Regions from separate parts of the Kitasatospora sp. NPDC089913 genome, predicted to be linked through region 2. Evidence: predicted binding sites of a transcription regulator. Region 2 holds the regulator's gene; the other holds the start of a gene.
What was found. Region 2 encodes HspR, which represses chaperone genes until heat shock. Its sites were predicted from a motif close to TTGAGNNNNNNNNNCTCAA; they were not measured.

Region 1 (7,157 bases), on a different contig from region 2:
TGACGCCGGTGAAGTCGTCCATGGTCAGCTTGTTGGCGCGGGCCCGGCGGACGATGTCCTCGTAGGCCTGCCAGAAGCCGAAGAAGTCGAGGGTCTCGGCCTTCTTGATGGCCGCGACGACGAGCTGGCGGTCGCCGTTCGGCTTGACCAGGTCGATGGCCAGGCCGAGGTTCACGTGCTCGGGCTTGACCAGGTAGGACTTGCCGTCCTCCACCTTGTAGCTGTGGTTCATGCCCGGGGAGGCCTTGACGGCCTGGACCAGGGCGTAACCGATCAGGTGGGTGAAGGAGACCTTGCCACCGCGGGCGCGCTGCAGGTGGTTGTTGATGACAATGCGGTTGTCGATCAGCAGCTTGGCCGGGACGGCGCGGACCGAGGTGGCGGTCGGCACCTCCAGCGAGGCGTCCATGTTGGTGGCGACGGCCTTGGCCGGGCCGCGGAGCTGAACCAGCTCGGGGCCCGCGCTCACGGGGGCCGGCGCCGGCGCAGGGGCGGCGGCCTTGGGCGCCGGGGGCGCGGCCGGGGCGGCGGCGAGCGGCGCGGGCGCCACCGGGGCCGCGGGAGCCGTCGGGGCCTGCTGCGCCGGCGCGGGGGCGGCCGGGGCGGCGGGGGCCTGGACGGCCGGAGCGGCGGCGGGCGCGGGGGCGGCGGCGGGGGTCGGCGTCACGCCGACCTGGGTCGCGGCCTGGGTCACTGGGGTCACCTCGGTACCGGGCTTGTAGTCGGCGAAAAAGTCCCACCAGGCTCGGTCGACCGAGTTCGGGTCCTGGAGGTACTGCTGGTAGATCTCGTCGACGAGCCACTCATTGGGGCCGAAGCCAGTGGAGCTAGCCGAGCTGTTGGGGTGTTCAGGGGACTGTGGCGACACGGCGGCAACCGCCCTCTTCCGCTTCCTTTTGGGATGTTTGGACAGCGGGGATTAAGGCTACGCCTCCGACCAGTGATCGCGCAGTCCCCGGGGGGCAGGCGTCGCCCAGATCACAGTCCTGACCTGCTGTTTGGCTGGAAATGTGCGTTAGAAAGCCACATCGGCGGGGAACCGACCGCTTCCGATCGCCATCCAAAGGATGCCAAATACGGACAAATCGGGGCGCAGGTCCTGTTTGTGCACTGTGTCGGATCTGTGACATCCGTCCCGGTGCCGAGGGTCCGCCCGCGTCCCGGTGCCGACGTCCGTCCGCGTCGTCGGTCCGGGGTCGGACCGACGACGCGGACGGACGTCAGCGCGGGCCGGGCAGCCGGACCTCGATCCGGCAGCCGCGCTCGGCCTCGGCCACCTCGATCCGCCCGCCGTGCAGGTCCACCGCCCAGCGGGCGATGGCCAGGCCGAGGCCGGTCCCGCCGTCGGCGCCGGGGCCGGCCGCGGTCGCGGTGCCGCTGCGGCCGAACCGCTCGAAGACCCTGGCCCGGTCCGCCGCCGGGATGCCGGGACCCTGGTCCTCGACCTCCAGCAGCAGGGCCCCGGGGCCCTCGTCGGGCCTGGCCCGCACCGTCACGGTGCCGCCGGGCGGGGAGTGCTTGCAGGCGTTGTCGACCAGGTTGGCCACCACCTGGTGGAGCCGTTCGGTGTCGGCGACGCCGGTCAGCCCGGCCGGGCTGACCTCCAGGGCGAGCCGGACGTCGCCGCGCCGGGAGAAGGCCCCGCCGGCCGTCGCGCCGTCCACGGTGACCCCGCGCAGCACGCCGTCCAGGAACTCGCGCACCTCGAACGGGCGCGCGTCCAGGTCGACCACACCGTCGTCGATCTTGGAGAGGTCGAGCAGGTGGGTGACCAGCCGGCCGAGCCGCTCGGTCTGCTCCAGCGCGGCACCCAGGGTCGCCGGGTTGGGCTGGACGACGCCGTCGACCACGTTCTCCAGCACGGCCCGCAGTGCGGCGATCGGCGTGCGCAGCTCGTGCGAGACGTTGGCGACCAGCTCGCGCCGGTGCCGGTCGGCGGCCTCCAGGTCGGAGGCCATCTGGTTGAAGGTCGCGGCGAGCTCGCCGATCTCGTCCCGCGAGTTCACCTCGACCCGGCGGCTGTAGTCGCCGGAGGCCATCGCGCGGGCGGCGGCGGTCATGTCGCGCAGCGGGGCGGTCAGCCCGTGCGCGAGGAACTGCATGAAGAGCAGCGAGGCGATCATCGAGAAGATCATGATGATCCGGATCTGGGTCTCGGACCGGATCGCCACGACCACCATGCCGGTGGCCAGGAAGACCGAGACGATCACCAGGAGGGCGAGTTTGCCCTTGATGGAGCGGACCGGGTCGAGCGGCCGGATGTCGGCCCAGACCCGTTTCGCGGCGCGGGCGGCCAGGGTGGGCGGCCGACCGCCGTCGATGTCCCCGTTGCGTTGCTGTGGAAAGGTCATTGGTCCTGTGGTCCCCCGCATGGGTCCGCCGCACGGCGGTTCGGGACAGCGGGCCCCCCGGCGGCCCGGTGTCCGAGGGTGGTGCCGCTACGAGAGCGGGGCCTCCAGCGCGTACCCGACACCGTGCACGGTGCGGATCCAGCTGGCGCCGATCTTGCGGCGCAGTGCCTTGACGTGGCTGTCGACGGTGCGGGTGCCGGACGCGTCCGTCCAGTCCCAGACCTCGGCCAGCAGCTGCTCACGGGTGAGCACGGCGCGCGGCTGGGCGGCCAGGCAGGCGAGCAGGTCGAACTCGGTCGGCGTCAGGTGGACGTCGCCCGAGGCCAGCCGGACCCGGCGCTGCACGTGGTCGATCTCCAGCTCGCCGAAGCGCAGGCTGCCCAGCGCGGGCGTCCGGGCGGCCTGCTGGGCGCGCTCGACGCGGCGCAGCAGCACGTTGACCCGGGCGGCCAGTTCGCGCATGGAGAAGGGCTTGGTCATGTAGTCGTCGGCGCCGACGCCGAGGCCGACCAGCAGGTCCGTCTCGTCGTCCCGCGCGGTGAGCATCAGGACCGGCACCGGGCGCTGGGCCTGGATCCGGCGGCACACCTCGAGGCCGTCGAAGCCGGGCAGCATGATGTCGAGGACGACGAGGTCCGGCTGCCAGGTGTGGAAGCCGTCGACGGCGCCGGGGCCGTCGTGGGCCACCGCCACCTTGAAGCCCTCCGCGCCCAACCGGGCCGCGATCGACTCGGCGATCGTGGGTTCGTCCTCCACCACCAGCACTCTGCGCTGGCTGCTCACCGTGCCGCCGGTGTTCTGGTTGTCCTGCTGAATTTCTGTCACGGTCACGCCACCGCCCCCAGGGCTGCGGGCCGGCCACCTGTGGGGATGGCGAAGGCTCCGCTTCGTAGTCTTGTTCCGTCGTGGACTGTGCCGGGTCCGCCGTCCCGTCGCGTGCGCGGGCGACGGCGAGGGCGTGGGCCGCTCTCCGTCTCCCGTACACCTCGCAGCGTACGGACCGCAGGTGATTCCCGGCAGGTGGACCGGACATTTCCGGCCCGCGGGCCGGACTGTCGGACCGGCTTTCGGGCCCACCGGGAAGTGGGCACGGGCCGATACCTTACCCGGCGTTTTTTCACTCCGTAACGGTACGTATGCACATGAGTTGACGCCAAGCCGCCGGTCAGGGCGGAAAGCGGTCCCGAAAGGGAGGGAAGGTCTGGACCAATGCGGACCTCTGTGGACCCCGGATCCTCACGGCGTTCTCCCAGCGGACTCCCAGGCACCGGACGTACCGTGGCCACGACAAATTCGTGGGGGTGGGATTTCCGGTACGCGCCGGTACGTTGGACACGCGCGGGTGACGGCTGCGGGCGTTGGAGCGGAGGCGGCATGACGGAGCGGCAGGTGCCCGCCGGGCGCGGCGGGCCGCCCTACGGGATGCTCCGGGCCGGTCTGCGGACGGGCGCGGTCGACTGGATCCTGGCCCGGGTGCCGACCCTGCGCCGCAATCCCTTCGCCCTCGGCTACCTCGCCGTGGTCGGCGCCACCACCACCTTCGCCGGGCTGGCCGACCCGGAGCTCGTGCTCCGGCTCCAGGAGGCGTCCAGCTCGGACGGGCACAACCTGCTGCAGCATCCGCTGCGTGCGCTGCTGTTCAGCGGCTTCTGGGTGGCCGGGCCGGTCTGGATGCCCTACCTCTGGGCCTTCGCCCTCACCGTCGCACCGCTGGAGCGCCGGGTCGGCCCCGGCCGGGCGGCCGTCGTGTTCGCGGCCGGGCACATCACCGCCACCCTGCTCTCCCAGGGCGTGGTCGTCGTCGCGGTGGCGAGCGGGCGGCTGGAGCCGGCCGCCATGGACTACCTCGACATCGGTGTCAGCTACGGCGTGCTCGCCAGCCTCGGCGGGCTGGCCGGGCTGCTCCGGCCGGCGGGGCGCGCGGTCGCGCTCGCGCTGGCGGTGGCGATGATCGCCGACCAGATCGCCGCCGACCGGGACCTCGTCACCGGGGTCGGGCATCCGGTGGCGCTGCTGGTCGGGGTGGCGCTGTGGCGGTGGCTGCGCCGCTGGGAGGGGCACCGGCCGCGCCGTGCCCCGTTCGGCCTGCCCGCCGAGCTGTCCTCCCGGCCGGCGCCCGCGTCCCCGGCCCGCCGGGCCGCGCCCGGGCCCGTGTGGCCGGGCCGCTCCTGAGTCCGCGCGCCGGAGTCGCTCCCGCTCGCCGGGAGGGGCCGCTCGCCGGTCCGCGCGGCGGCGGGTGCTCCCCGGGCCGTCCGGTGGGACCGCTTCCCGGTCCGCCCACCGGGTCTTTTTGACGGCCCCGCGACGGGCCGCGCCGACGCCGTTCTGTTCGCTCACGGCGAACAGCTGGAGGGGAACATCCGGCGGCCGCTAAGCCTTAGTCAGGTCGACTCAAGTTCACTGACTGGGGAGAGATCATGGCATCGACGTCCACACCGCTCACCCTGCCCGTGCTGCCGCTCGACGACGAGGTCGTCCTGCCGGGCATGGTCGTCCCGCTGGACCTCAAGGACGCCGAGGTCCGCGCCGCCGTCGAGGCCGCGCGCGCCGCCGCCACCGGCACCGCCGGGAAGCCCCAGGTGCTGCTGGTCCCGAGGGTGGACGGCTCCTACGCGGCGGCGGGCACCCTCGCCACCGTCGAACAGGTCGGCCGACTGGCCGACGGCCCGAACGGGATCGGGCAGCCGGCCGCGCTGGTCCGCGCGGTGCGCCGGGTGCGGATCGGCGTCGGCACCACCGGCCCGGGCGCCGCGCTCTGGGTGGAGACCACGCCGTTCCGCGAGTCCTCCGTCGGCACCCCGGTGGCCGGCCGGGCCGCCGAGCTGGTCAAGGAGTACAAGAGCCTCTCCACCCAGTGGCTGCGCCGCCGCGGCGCCTGGCAGATCGTCGACCGGGTGGCCGCGATCGAGGGCGTCGGCGAACTCGCCGACAACATCGGCTACGCGCCCTTCGTCACCGCCGAGCAGAAGCTCAAGGTGTTGCTGGAGGCCGACCAGGTCGCGCGACTGGAGTACGCGCTCGGCCTGCTCCGCGACCACCTCGCCGAGGAGGAGGTCAACGACACCATCCGCAAGGACGTCGAGGAGGGCGTCGCCAAGCAGCAGAAGGAGTTCCTGCTCCGCCGCCAGCTGGAGGCCGTCCGCAAGGAGCTGGCCGAGCTGAACGGCGACCCGGCCGACGAGGAGGACGACTACCGCACCCGGGTCGAGGCCGCCGACCTCCCGGAGAAGGTCCGCGAGGCCGCCCTCAAGGAGGTCGACAAGCTGGAGCGGGCCAGCGACCAGTCGCCCGAGGGCTCCTGGATCCGCACCTGGCTGGACACCGTGCTGGAGCTGCCCTGGAACGAGCGCACCGAGGACAGCTACGACATCGCCGGCGCCCGCGCGGTGCTGGACGCCGACCACGCCGGCCTGGCCGACGTCAAGGACCGCATCGTCGAGTACCTGGCCGTCCGCAAGCGCCGGGCCGAGCAGGCGGCCGCGGGGCAGGCGGCCGCGGGGCAGGCGGCCGCGGGCGAGCAGGACGGCCGGGTCGGGACGGTCGCCCCGAAGAGCGGCGGGCGGCGGGCGGGCGGCGCGGTGCTCGCGCTGGTCGGCCCGCCCGGGGTCGGCAAGACCTCGCTCGGAGAGTCGGTGGCCCGTGCCATGGGCCGCAGCTTCGTCCGGGTCTCGCTCGGCGGCGTCCGGGACGAGGCGGAGATCCGCGGTCACCGGCGCACCTACGTCGGCGCGCTGCCCGGCCGGCTGGTCCGGGCCCTCAAGGAGGCCGGCTCGATGAACCCGGTCGTGCTGCTCGACGAGATCGACAAGGTCGGCTCGGACTACCGGGGCGACCCGGCCGCCGCCCTGCTGGAGGTGCTCGACCCGGCGCAGAACCACACCTTCCGGGACCACTACCTGGAGGTCGAGCTGGACCTCTCCGACGTGGTCTTCCTCGCCACCGCCAACGTGCTGGAGTCCATCCCCGAGCCGCTGCTCGACCGGATGGAGCTGGTCCGCCTGGACGGCTACACCGAGGACGAGAAGGTCGTCATCGCCCGCGACCACCTGCTCCCGCGCCAGCTGGAGCGGGCCGGGCTCAAGGACGAGGAGGTCGCGGTCGACGAGCCGGCGCTGCGGAAGCTGGCGGGCGAGTACACCCGCGAGGCCGGCGTCCGGAACCTCGAACGGGCGATCGCCCGGGTGCTGCGCAAGGTCGCCGCGCAGACCGAGCTGGGGGAGCGGGAGCTGCCCGCCGCGATCGGCGCCCAGGAGCTGCGCGCCCTGATCGGCCGGCCGCACCACGTGCCGGAGGCGGCCCAGGAGCCCGCCGAGCGCCGCACCGCGGTGCCCGGGGTGGCGACCGGCCTGGCGGTCACCGGGGCCGGCGGCGACGTCCTCTACATCGAGGCCTCGCTCGCCGACGCCGAGACCGGCGGCACCGGCCTGACCCTGACCGGCCAGCTGGGCGACGTCATGAAGGAGTCCGCGCACATCGCGCTCTCCTACCTGCGTTCGCGCGGGGCCGAGCTGGAACTGCCGGTCACCTCGCTGCGCGACCGCGGCGTGCACCTGCACGTCCCGGCCGGGGCCGTCCCCAAGGACGGGCCGAGCGCCGGCATCACCATGACCACCGCGCTGGCCTCGCTGCTCTCCGGGCGCAAGGTGCGCACCGACGTGGCGATGACCGGTGAGGTGTCGCTGACCGGGCGGGTGCTGCCGATCGGCGGGGTGAAGCAGAAGCTGCTCGCCGCCGACCGGGCCGGGGTCACCACGGTGATCATCCCCAGGCGGAACGAGGCCGATCTGGACGACGTCCCGGCGGAGG
Region 2 (7,157 bases):
AGGTATGGCGGCAGTCACGTGAACGCACGCCCGGGGGCACCCCGGCCGTGTCCCGGCCGGGCGCCGGAGTCCGTTCGCGCACCCCGCCGCTCACCAAAGTTGAGCGCCGAGGACTCATAGCTGTTGACGCGTCCCGGCCTGTCATGCATCCTTGAGCCTGTAAAGCTCAACTCTTCCGTGGAGGTATTTACGATGGCACGCGCGGTCGGCATCGACCTCGGCACGACGAACTCGGTCGTCAGCGTTCTGGAGGGTGGCGAGCCCACCGTCATCACGAACGCCGAGGGCGCGCGGACCACGCCGTCCGTCGTCGCCTTCGCCAAGAACGGCGAGGTGCTCGTCGGCGAGGTGGCCAAGCGCCAGGCGGTCACCAACGTGGACCGCACCATTCGCTCGGTCAAGCGCCACATGGGCACCAGCTGGAAGATCGGGCTGGACGGCAAGGACTTCAACCCGCAGCAGATCAGCGCCTTCATCCTGCAGAAGCTGAAGCGCGACGCCGAGTCCTACCTGGGCGAGACGGTCACCGACGCCGTCATCACCGTTCCGGCGTACTTCTCCGACTCCGAGCGCCAGGCCACCAAGGAGGCCGGTGAGATCGCGGGCCTCAACGTCCTGCGCATCGTCAACGAGCCGACCGCGGCCGCCCTGGCCTACGGCCTGGACAAGGACGACCAGACCATTCTGGTCTTCGACCTCGGCGGCGGCACCTTCGACGTCTCGCTGCTGGAGATCGGCGACGGCGTCGTCGAGGTGAAGGCCACCAACGGTGACAACCACCTCGGTGGCGACGACTGGGACCAGAAGGTCGTCGACCACCTGGTCAAGGTCTTCCAGGCCGGCCACGGCGTCGACCTGTCCAAGGACAAGATGGCGCTGCAGCGTCTGCGCGAGGCCTCCGAGAAGGCCAAGATCGAGCTGTCCTCGTCCTCCGAGACCTCGATCAACCTGCCCTACATCACGGCCTCCGCCGAGGGCCCGCTGCACCTGGACGAGAAGCTCACCCGGGCCCAGTTCCAGCAGCTCACCTCGGACCTGCTGGAGCGCTGCAAGGTCCCGTTCCACAACGTCATCAAGGACGCGGGCATCGCCCTCTCCGAGATCGACCACGTCGTCCTCGTCGGCGGCTCGACCCGTATGCCGGCCGTCGCCGAGCTCGTCCGCGAGCTGACCGGCGGCAAGGACGCCAACAAGGGCGTCAACCCGGACGAGGTCGTCGCCATCGGCGCCTCGCTCCAGGCCGGTGTCCTCAAGGGCGAGGTCAAGGACGTCCTGCTGCTCGACGTCACCCCGCTGTCCCTCGGCATCGAGACCAAGGGCGGCATCATGACCAAGCTGATCGAGCGCAACACCACGATCCCGACCAAGCGTTCCGAGATCTTCACCACGGCCGAGGACAACCAGCCGTCCGTGCAGATCCAGGTCTACCAGGGCGAGCGCGAGATCGCGGCGTACAACAAGAAGCTCGGCATGTTCGAGCTGACCGGCCTGCCGCCGGCCCCCCGCGGCCTGCCCCAGATCGAGGTCACCTTCGACATCGACGCCAACGGCATCATGCACGTCGGCGCGAAGGACCTCGGCACCGGCAAGGAGCAGAAGATGACCGTCACCGGCGGCTCCGCGCTGCCGAAGGACGACATCGAGCGCATGATGCGCGAGGCCGAGCAGTACGCGGCCGAGGACCACGAGCGCCGCGAGGCCGTGGAGACCCGCAACCAGGCCGAGCAGCTCGTCTACTCCACCGAGAAGTTCATCGCCGACAACTCCGACAAGCTCCCGGCCGACGTCAAGACCGAGGTCGAGACCGCCATCGGCGAGCTCAAGGAGGCCCTGAAGGGCGACGACATCGCGAAGATCCGCGAGGCCTCGGAGAAGGTCTCCACCACCGCCCAGAAGCTCGGCCAGGCGCTCTACGCCAACGCCGACGCCGCCGGTGCGGCGGGCGCGGCCGGCGACGCCGGCGAGGCCGGTGCCAAGGACGACGACGTCGTCGACGCCGAGATCGTGGACGACGAGAAGCCCAAGGGCGGTGCGGCATGACGGAGAAGCCGCAGGGTGCCGAGCCCGGCGACGACTCCGCCGCCGAGGAGGCCGTGATCAAGGCCGCCGAGGAGGCCGCCGCGGCCGGTGCCGAGAGCACCGACGCCGGCACCCCCGGGGACGCCACGGCCAAGCGCGAGCTGGCCGAGCGCACCGCCGACCTCCAGCGCCTCCAGGCCGAGTACCAGAACTACCGCAAGCGGGTCGAGCGCGACCGGCTGACGGTCCGCGAGATCGCCGTCTCCAACATCCTGGAGTCGCTGATCCCGGTCCTGGACGACATCGGCCGGGCCCGCGACCACGGCGAGGTGACGGGCGGCTTCAAGTCCGTCGCCGAGTCGCTGGAGACGGTCGTCGCCAAGCTGGGCCTGCAGCAGTTCGGCAAGGAGGGCGAGCCCTTCGACCCGACCATGCACGAGGCGCTGATGCACAGCTACTCCTCGGAGGTCACCGAGGACACCTGTGTCCAGATCCTCCAGCCCGGTTACCGGATCGGCGAGCGGATCATCCGCCCGGCGATGGTCGCGGTCGCGGAGCCCCAGCCGGGCACCCAGACCGCGCCCGGCCCGGACGCCGACACCGCCGAGGGCGGGGAGAAGAAGGACCAGGCCGACGGTGGCTCGGACAGCTGACCACCGGTGACAGCTGACAACCCTTGCGCTGCGGAGTCGTACGCCGGCCAGTACGGCGGACGGCTCCGCAGCGCGCTGTCGAGGTTCCCCGGCACCACTCGCCGGGTTCCGACCGTTGACAGCACTGTGACGATGGACCTCGGGAGGTGGCGCCGGCCATGAGCGGCAAGGACTACGTGGAGAAGGACTACTACAAGGTCCTCGGCGTGCCGAAGGACGCCAGCGCCACAGAGATCAAGAAGACCTACCGCAAGCTGGCGCGCGAGTTCCACCCCGACGCCAACAAGGGCGACACCAAGGCCGAGGAGCGGTTCAAGGACATCTCCGAGGCGTACGACGTCCTCTCCGACGAGAAGCGCCGCAAGGAGTACGACGAGGCCCGCAGCCTCTTCGCCAACGGCGGCTTCCGGTCCGGCGGCCCCGGTGGCACCGGCAGCTACAGCTTCGACTTCGGCGACCTGTTCAACGGCAACCAGGGCGGCGGCGGCAGCGGCGGGATCGGCGACGTCTTCGGCGGGCTCTTCAACCGGGGCGGCCGGCAGGCCCAGCCGCGGCGCGGCTCCGACGTCGAGACCGAGGTGACGCTCTCCTTCGAGGAGGCCGTCGACGGTGCGACCGTCCCGCTGCGGATGACCAGTCAGGCCCCCTGCCGCCTCTGCAACGGCACCGGTGCCAAGTCCGGCACCACCCCGCGGGTCTGCCCGACCTGCGTCGGCTCCGGCACCGTGAGCCGGGGCCAGGGCGCCTTCGCGCTCTCCGAGCCCTGCCGCGACTGCCGCGGCCGCGGCATGATCGTCGACGACCCGTGCACCGACTGCCACGGCAGCGGCCGGGCCAGCTCCGCCCGCACCATGCAGGTCCGGATCCCGGCCGGCGTCCAGGACGCCCAGCGGATCCGGCTCAAGGGCAAGGGCGCCCAGGGCGAGCGCGGCGGACAGCCGGGCGACCTCTACGTGACCGTGCACGTCGACCCGCACCCCGTCTTCGGGCGCAAGGGCGACAACCTGACCGTGACCGTCCCGGTCACCTTCCCCGAGGCCGCCCTCGGCGGCACCATCGAGGTGCCGACCCTGAACGGCCCGTCGGTGAAGCTCAAGCTGCCCCCGGGCAGTGCCAACGGCCTGACCCTGCGGGCCCGCGGCAAGGGCGCCACCCGCAAGGACGGCACCCGCGGCGACCTGCTGGTCACCGTGGAGGTCGTGGTGCCCCAGACCGTCACCGGCGACGCGCTGACCGCACTGGAGCAGTACCGCGAGGCGACCGCCTCCGACGACCCACGAGCCGCCCTGTTCAGAGCGGCGAAGGGAGCGTGACGACCAGATGATCCCCGACGAACCCATCGGACCCGGCCTCGGTGACGGCCTGCCCGGTGGCGGCGCCCGCCGCACCACGCGGCGGAGCGCCCCGCAGCCCCAGTACGTGCTCACCGAGGAGACCCCGGTCTACGTGATCTCGGTGGCCGCCGAGCTCTCCGGTCTGCACCCGCAGACCCTCCGCCAGTACGACCGGCTCGGCCTGGTCTGCCCCGACCGCACCGCCGGCCGGGGCCGCCGCTACTCCGCGCGCGACATCCAGCAGCTGCGCGAGGTCCAGCGGCTCTCCCAGGACGAGGGCATCAACCTGGCCGGCATCAAGCGGATCATCGAGCTGGAGAACCAGGTCACCGCCCTCCAGTCCCGCATCGCCGAACTGGCCGACTCCCTGGAGGGCGCGGCCACCGCGCTCCAGCAGCGCGAGGCCACCATCCACGCCTCCTACCGCCGGGACCTCGTCCCCTACCAGCCGCCCACCCCGCACTCCAGCGCCCTGGTCGTCTGGCGCCCCAAGCGCTGACGCCGTCCGCCCGTACGACGGCTGCCGCCGGTTTCCCCCTGGCCGGGGGGTGCCGGCGGCGCGGCGTTGGTGAGAGGGTGCTGAGGACCGGGCCGCGGTGCTCCACCGGCGCGGCCCGATCTGGCATGCTGCATCACGTTTCCTGCTTGGATACCTGGCAGTACTGGTAAGCACGGCCACGGCAAGGAGCCCCAGATGAGTGGACGAGAGCAGCTCAGTGCCACCGCGGGCGGTACGGGCATCCTCTCCAAGGAGGCGCGTGCGCTGTACCTGGCCGTCATCGGCGAGAACGGCCGGATCGCGGAGGACGCGGAACTCCTCCGCGACTGCGCGGCCCGGGACGAACTGGTGGGCCTCGGCCTGCTCGTCCCCGACACCGACGAACCCGGGGTGCTCGTCGCGGTGGACCCCCAGCAGCTGTCCGAGAGCCTCAGCGCCTCGTGGCAGCGCCAGGCCCTCGACCTGCTCACCCGCGCGTCCGCGCTCAACACCGACCTGCACGACCTCACGGCCGCCTACCACTCGCCGGAGCAGGCCGGCGGCACCATCGAGTACGTCCGCGGCAAGGTCCTGATCAACCAGCGGGTGCAGCAGATCGTCTCGAGCGCCACCGAGGAGATACTCGCGGCCCAGCCCGGCGGCCCGCGGCCGTCCGAGGCCCTGGCGGGCATCCTCGAACGGGACCTCGTGTCCCTGCGACTGGGCATCACGCTCAGAACGATCTACCACCCGAGCACCCGGTACCACGCCCCGACCAGGGAGTACGTGGCCGCCATCACCCACGCCGGCGGCCGGGTGCGGACGCTCGACGAGCCCTACACCCGACTGATCGTGATCGACCGCCGGATCGCGGTGATCCCCGTCGCCGAGGACCTGAACCTCGCCGCGTTCATCCACGACCAGGCCGTCATCAGCTACCTGATCAGCGAGGTCTTCGAACGCAACTGGAGCCACGCGCTGGACTTCGACGGGGCCCGCGCCGTCCCGCAGCAGGTCGTCTCGGGGATGCGGCAGACGATCATCGACCTGATGCTGGAGGGCGTGAACCACCGGGTGATCGCCCGGCGGCTGGGGATCAGTGAACGGACCCTCGCCCGCCACCTCGCCGAGATGCGCGACGAGCACAACGTCGAGTCGCTCTTCCAGCTCGGCTACGCGCTGGCCCGCACCACCAACGGCGAGGTCCTCCCCGAAGTCTTCGGGTGACCGGTCACCGACCCCGTCGGCTCAGTTCCAGATGGTGTCCGTCGCCAGGGCGACGGTCCTGTGCGCCGCGGCCTCGTCACCCACGCGGACGTTCCAGATCGTGTCGTCCCCCGGGACGACAGCACTGACAAGAAGCCCCGCGCCGACGACAAGTGGGACCAGGACAAACCGAACCACCCGACGTATACGAGACATGATGTCCCCTCTCCTGGCAGGGCTAATTCCGGGTATCCAGCCCACTGTTTAGAACAACGTGCCACATAATGCCGCACAGACGCGTGCGAAGGCCAGGGGGACGGAACGCACAGTGCGTCATCTCTCTGCCAGTCATCGAGATGACACCGCGGTTCTGTGGACGGTGATGACGGTCGACAGAGACGATCAGTGCACTCCCCAGAGGGGGCGACCAGGAAGAACGTGGGGACAACAAAGCTATACATGAGCACGACAAGATAGTTTTGACGGCAACGAATGCGCAGCAGCATTCCGATAGGCACCACCCAACGGGGCGAATCCGGCCTGGTTGGCATCTATCCCCGGAGTCATCATGACTGAGCCCTACCTGCGTCACCACGACAGCCAGGCCCCCGAGGGCCGGCGTGCACGAGTCTTCCTGGCCGCGCCGCTGATGCGGTTGACCGGGCCGGCGGACAGTGTGGTGACTCTCGCCAGCCGGACGCGGCTGACGACCCTGCGCACCACCCTTCTCCGCAGTGGCGCCGCCGTCTACAGCGCCCACCACAGCGATGCCTGGACCGTCGCCGGGCGCGCCCCCGAGCCGCGGGTGCCGTCGGACTTCCGCGCGCTGCAGTCCGCGGACCTGGTCTTCGCCTACGTCGGCGCGCCGCTCTCCGCCGGCGTCAGCCTGGAGCTGGGCTGGGCGTCCGCGCTGCGCAAGCCGATCGTCCTGCTCGTGGACGAGGCCATCACCCACAACCCGCTGATCGCCACCATCGAGCAGGTCGCCCCCGTCCTGCCGCTGGTCTTCGACGACACCTGGTCCCAGGAGGCGCTCCACCACACCGTGGAGACCGCCCTCGACTGGGCCGGCATGGCGCTCTCCCTGCGCGAGGGCTTCTGGACCGCCCCCGGCGAGCAGTTCACCGTCCCCCGGCAGCAGCCCCCGGCCGTCGGCCCGACCGGCTACTGGCCCACCGGCGCGGCCACCGGCTGATCGCGGGTCAGCCACCGGGTTCCCCCGCCCGGGCTCCGCGCATCTGCCAGCCGAGCTGGAACAGCGTCTCCGCGTCGTACATCTCCCGGAGCCGGGAGATGTGGGCGGCCACGGTCCGCTCGCTCAGTCCCAGCCGTACGGCGATCGTCCGCTGGGTCAGTCCCTGGGCGAGCAGCCGGCCGACCTGCTCGTGCACCGCGGAATCGGCCGTACCGGCGGCCAGCGCCGCCCAGTTGACGCCTTCGGCGTGGTGCCAGTGCTGCTCGAAGGTG

Region 1: the regulator HspR is predicted to act here: its motif matches at 4,728-4,746, upstream of lon (endopeptidase La).

What each region holds. Positions count from the first base shown of each region.
Region 1 covers NZ_JBIVGI010000005.1:206,634-213,790, reverse strand. Annotated here, with positions in the region: gene ACIPYS_RS10735 (multifunctional oxoglutarate decarboxylase/oxoglutarate dehydrogenase thiamine pyrophosphate-binding subunit/dihydrolipoyllysine-residue succinyltransferase subunit) at 1-868, opposite strand, end outside; gene ACIPYS_RS10730 (cell wall metabolism sensor histidine kinase WalK) at 1,221-2,351, opposite strand; gene ACIPYS_RS10725 (response regulator transcription factor) at 2,439-3,176, opposite strand; gene ACIPYS_RS10720 (rhomboid-like protein) at 3,726-4,523, shown strand; gene lon (endopeptidase La) at 4,769-7,157, shown strand, end outside.
Region 2 covers NZ_JBIVGI010000026.1:50,260-57,416, reverse strand. Annotated here, with positions in the region: gene dnaK (molecular chaperone DnaK) at 193-2,040, shown strand; gene grpE (nucleotide exchange factor GrpE) at 2,037-2,672, shown strand; gene dnaJ (molecular chaperone DnaJ) at 2,831-3,985, shown strand; gene ACIPYS_RS30995 (heat shock protein transcriptional repressor HspR) at 4,035-4,505, shown strand; gene ACIPYS_RS30990 (helix-turn-helix domain-containing protein) at 4,701-5,711, shown strand; gene ACIPYS_RS30985 (hypothetical protein) at 6,259-6,885, shown strand; gene ACIPYS_RS30980 (LuxR C-terminal-related transcriptional regulator) at 6,893-7,157, opposite strand, start outside.